DNA from 2 places in the Salimicrobium jeotgali genome. Region 2 is predicted to be linked to the other one. Evidence: a T-box and tRNA genes for the amino acid it is inferred to sense, from the RefSeq annotation. Region 2 holds a T-box; the other holds one or more tRNA genes.
The links. The T-box of region 2 lies ahead of serS (serine--tRNA ligase). A T-box ahead of a tRNA ligase gene usually reads a tRNA of that ligase, here a tRNA-Ser.

Region 1: it encodes a tRNA-Ser, which carries the amino acid that the T-box ahead of serS (serine--tRNA ligase) is inferred to sense. The anticodon was not compared.

The regions. Positions count from the first base shown of each region.
Region 1 is NZ_CP011361.2:1,994,247-1,996,477, forward strand. Features, by position in the region: tRNA gene AAV35_RS09935 (tRNA-Leu) at 117-199, opposite strand; tRNA gene AAV35_RS09940 (tRNA-Cys) at 221-294, opposite strand; tRNA gene AAV35_RS09945 (tRNA-Gly) at 307-378, opposite strand; tRNA gene AAV35_RS09950 (tRNA-Gln) at 380-454, opposite strand; tRNA gene AAV35_RS09955 (tRNA-His) at 466-541, opposite strand; tRNA gene AAV35_RS09960 (tRNA-Trp) at 557-627, opposite strand; tRNA gene AAV35_RS09965 (tRNA-Tyr) at 633-718, opposite strand; tRNA gene AAV35_RS09970 (tRNA-Thr) at 737-812, opposite strand; tRNA gene AAV35_RS09975 (tRNA-Phe) at 818-893, opposite strand; tRNA gene AAV35_RS09980 (tRNA-Asp) at 909-985, opposite strand; tRNA gene AAV35_RS09985 (tRNA-Met) at 992-1,068, opposite strand; tRNA gene AAV35_RS09990 (tRNA-Val) at 1,089-1,164, opposite strand; tRNA gene AAV35_RS09995 (tRNA-Glu) at 1,175-1,249, opposite strand; tRNA gene AAV35_RS10000 (tRNA-Ser) at 1,251-1,342, opposite strand; tRNA gene AAV35_RS10005 (tRNA-Asn) at 1,348-1,422, opposite strand; rRNA gene rrf (5S ribosomal RNA) at 1,434-1,548, opposite strand; rRNA gene AAV35_RS10015 (23S ribosomal RNA) at 1,661-2,231, opposite strand, start outside.
Region 2 is NZ_CP011361.2:2,688,835-2,691,065, reverse strand. Features, by position in the region: gene pdxS (pyridoxal 5'-phosphate synthase lyase subunit PdxS) at 1-144, shown strand, start outside; gene pdxT (pyridoxal 5'-phosphate synthase glutaminase subunit PdxT) at 163-753, shown strand; T-box leader at 789-997, shown strand; gene serS (serine--tRNA ligase) at 1,063-2,231, shown strand, end outside.

The DNA of each region.
Region 1 (2,231 bases), 690 kb from region 2:
TCCGGGTAATAAATCATCTGTCCGTAATACGTACTTCCGCCTTCTGGAAGGAAGGAGCTGACTTTATGTATTCATTACAAAAAAACTACCAGGATTCTGGTAGTTTTCATTATATATAGCGAAGGTGGGATTCGAACCCACACGCCCAGAAGGCACAGCATTTTGAGTGCTGCGTGTCTGCCAGTTCCACCACTTCGCCACGATTTTTATGTTTATTTTTTGGAGGCGGCAACCGGATTCGAACCGGTGATAAAGGAGTTGCAGTCCTCTGCCTTGCCACTTGGCTATGCCGCCATAACCTCAAAGAGCGAGAGACGGGATTCGAACCCGCGACCCCCACCTTGGCAAGGTGGTGTTCTACCACTGAACTACTCTCGCATGGCTGGGCTAGCTGGATTCGAACCAGCGCATGACGGTACCAAAAACCGTTGCCTTACCGCTTGGCCATAGCCCAACAATAAAAAATGGGGCGACTGATGGGAATCGAACCCACGAATGCCGGAGCCACAATCCGGTGCGTTAACCACTTCGCCACAGTCGCCATAGATTGAAAAAACAGGGGTAGTAGGACTCGAACCCACATCGGCGGTTTTGGAGACCGCTGTTCTGCCTTTGAACTATACCCCTAAAAATGGTGGAGGGAGCAGGACTCGAACCTGCGAACCCGATGGGAGCGGATTTACAGTCCGCCGCGTTTGGCCAACTTCGCTATCCCTCCATTTTTTATTAAAGTATCTGGTGCCGGCCAGAGGACTTGAACCCCCAACCTACTGATTACAAATCAGTTGCTCTACCAATTGAGCTAGGCCGGCAAAAGTGGTGGCTCGGGACGGAATCGAACCGCCGACACACGGATTTTCAGTCCGTTGCTCTACCGACTGAGCTACCGAGCCACTTTTATGTATTAATGGCGGTCCGGACGGGACTCGAACCCGCGACCTCCTGCGTGACAGGCAGGCATTCTAACCAACTGAACTACCGGACCAAAATTTGGTTGCGGGGGCAGGATTTGAACCTGCGACCTCCGGGTTATGAGCCCGACGAGCTGCCAGACTGCTCCACCCCGCGATGTTGAAGTATAACTTCTATGGTGGAGGATGCAGGGCTCGAACCTGCGACCCCTTGCTTGTAAGGCAAGTGCTCTCCCAGCTGAGCTAATCCTCCAGTGAAATAGTGGTGACCCGTACGGGATTCGAACCCGTGTTACCGCCGTGAAAGGGCGGTGTCTTAACCACTTGACCAACGGGCCATGGCGGAGAGAGAGGGATTCGAACCCTCGAGACCCGAAAGGGCCTACACGAGTTCCAATCGTGCTCCTTAAGCCAGACTCGGACATCTCTCCAGAAATGGCTCCACCGGTAGGATTCGAACCTACGACAAATCGGTTAACAGCCGATTGCTCTACCACTGAGCTACGGTGGAATATTGAAACGACCTGGCAGCGCCCTACTCTTGCGGGGGGTAACCCCGACTACCATCGGCGCGGAAGAACTTAACTTCTGTGTTCGGCATGGGAACAGGTGTGACCTCTTCGCTATTGCCACCAGATCTACAATTGAACTTTCCTTCGGACAAAAACCATTATATTGTTCCGAATGGAAAATTTCAAGAGGTTTTTTGAAAAACCTTCAAAACTGGATAAGAAACATACGACCAACGTATAGAGAAGATCTCGATGGATTAGTATCCGTCTGCTGCACGTGTCGCCACGCTTCCACACCGGACCTATCAACCTCTTCGTCTCAGAGGCATCTCTACAAAGGGAAATCTCATCTCAAGGGGGGCTTCATGCTTAGATGCTTTCAGCACTTATCCCGTCCACACGTAGCTACCCAGCAATGCTCCTGGCGGAACAACTGGTACACCAGCGGTGTGTCCATCCCGGTCCTCTCGTACTAAGGACAGCTCCTTTCAAATTTCCAACGCCCACGACGGATAGGGACCGAACTGTCTCACGACGTTCTGAACCCAGCTCGCGTACCGCTTTAATGGGCGAACAGCCCAACCCTTGGGACCGACTACAGCCCCAGGATGCGATGAGCCGACATCGAGGTGCCAAACCTCCCCGTCGATGTGGACTCTTGGGGGAGATAAGCCTGTTATCCCCGGGGTAGCTTTTATCCGTTGAGCGACGGCCCTTCCATGCGGTACCGCCGGATCACTAAGTCCGACTTTCGTCCCTGCTCGACTTGTAGGTCTCGCAGTCAAGCTCCCTTGTGCCTTTACACGCT
Region 2 (2,231 bases):
GAGTTTGCCCGGGCTATCGTGGAAGCGACGACTCATTACGACGACTACAAGCTGATTGCGGAGATTTCCAAAGGTCTCGGTACTGCGATGAAAGGCGAAGAGATGAACGAAACGACTGACCGCATGCAGGAGCGCAGTGAATAAGTAAAGGAGAAATGCCTCATGACTACTATCGGTGTACTTGCTCTGCAGGGAGCCTTCCGGGAGCATATCCGCTCCGTGGAGGCTTCCGGAGCGACAGCGGTAATCATAAAACGTAAAGAACAGCTTGAGACGATCGATGGTCTCATCATCCCGGGTGGGGAGAGTACGACGATGCGCCGCCTCATCGATCAATACGGATTTCTTGAGCCGATCCGCGCTTTTGCAAATGCGGGAAAGCCTGTATTCGGCACCTGTGCCGGTCTGATTTTACTTGCCGGGGAAATTGACGGTTCCCATGACGCTCATCTCGGTCTTATGGACATGAGTGTCCGCCGAAACGCTTTCGGAAGACAGCGGGATAGCTTCGAAACCGATCTTGATATCAAAGGCGTCGCGGATGGTTACAATGCCGTCTTCATACGGGCGCCCTACATTGAACGGGTCGGGGAGAAGACGGAAGTTCTGGCCACTTATGACGATCACATCGTCGTAGCGCAGGAAGGCCACCTTCTCGCCTGTTCTTTCCATCCGGAGCTTACGAAAGACCACCGTCTTACTGCTCATTTCGTGAGTATGGTGGAAAATTCTAAGCGCACGCTTGCATCCTGAGCGGGAATGAGCTAATCTGTATAATAAGTAAATAGAAAAACGCTATGAACGGAATAAGTATCATCAGCTTTTCTTCAAAGAGAGTCAGTGCCCGGTGAAAACTGACAGAAAACTGATGAGAATCCATCCCGGAGCGTCTGGTGATGAGCCAGGACGGATCCTCCCCGTTACGGAGGTCGAGCCGGAAGAGCAGCTGCTCTTCAACCGGGGTGGTATCGCGGGAAGTCAGACTCTCGTCCCTTTTTTACAAAGGGATGGGAGTCTTTTTTTAATGACTGATGTTATACATTAAACAGAGGAGGATGACGTATGCTCGATTTAAAATATGTAAGACAGAATTTCGGGGAAGTGAAAGAGAAATTGCGGGAGCGGGGGGAAGACCTCTCGGAACTCGATTCCTTTGAGGAACTGGATACGAGACGAAGAGAACTGATCAGGGAAAGTGAAGAGTTGAAAGCGAAGCGGAACGAGGTATCCAAAGAAATTTCCCAGCTGAAAAAAGAAAAACAGGATGCCGACGAAAAAATAAAAGAAATGCAGGAAGTCGGGGAACGCATCAAAACGCTCGACGGGGAGCTTAAGGAAACGGAAGAGAGGCTGCAGACGATCCTTCTGTCCATTCCGAACATTCCGCACGAAAGTACGCCGGTCGGAAGTGATGAGGACGATAACGTTCTGACCCGTTCCTGGGGGGACATTACATCTTTCGGTTTCGAACCGAAAGCACACTGGGACCTGGCAGGAAACCTCGGTATTCTGGATTTCGAACGCGCCGCCAAAGTGACGGGGAGCCGCTTCGTTTTCTATAAAGGGGCAGGAGCAAGACTGGAGCGGGCCCTGCTGAACTTCATGATGGATCATCACGCGGATACGCACGGATATGAGGAAATGCTTCCTCCTCAAATCGTAAACCGTGATTCGATGACGGGTACAGGCCAGCTTCCGAAATTCGAAGAAGACGCGTTTAAACTTGAGGGCTGGGACTACTTCCTGATCCCTACCGCCGAAGTTCCGGTTACGAACTATCATCGTGACGAGATTCTGCCGATTGACGAGCTTCCGAAAAAACTGGTCGCCTTCAGTACGAACTTCCGTTCCGAAGCCGGTTCTGCCGGAAGGGACACGCGGGGACTTGTCCGCCAGCATCAGTTCAACAAAGTGGAACTCGTACAGCTGTCGAAACCGGAGGAATCCTATGAGCGGCTGGAGGAACTGACGGGACATGCGGAAAAGATTCTGCAGATGCTTGAACTGCCGTACCGGGTAATGAGCATGTGTACGGGAGATCTCGGGTTCACGGCTGCTAAGAAATACGACATCGAAGTCTGGATTCCGAGCTATGAAACGTATCGGGAAATCAGTTCCTGTTCCAACTTTGAAGCGTTCCAGGCCCGCCGCGCCGGCATACGTTTCCGCCGGGAGAAGAACGGCAAACCTGAATTCGTGCATACATTGAACGGTTCGGGGCTCGCTATCGG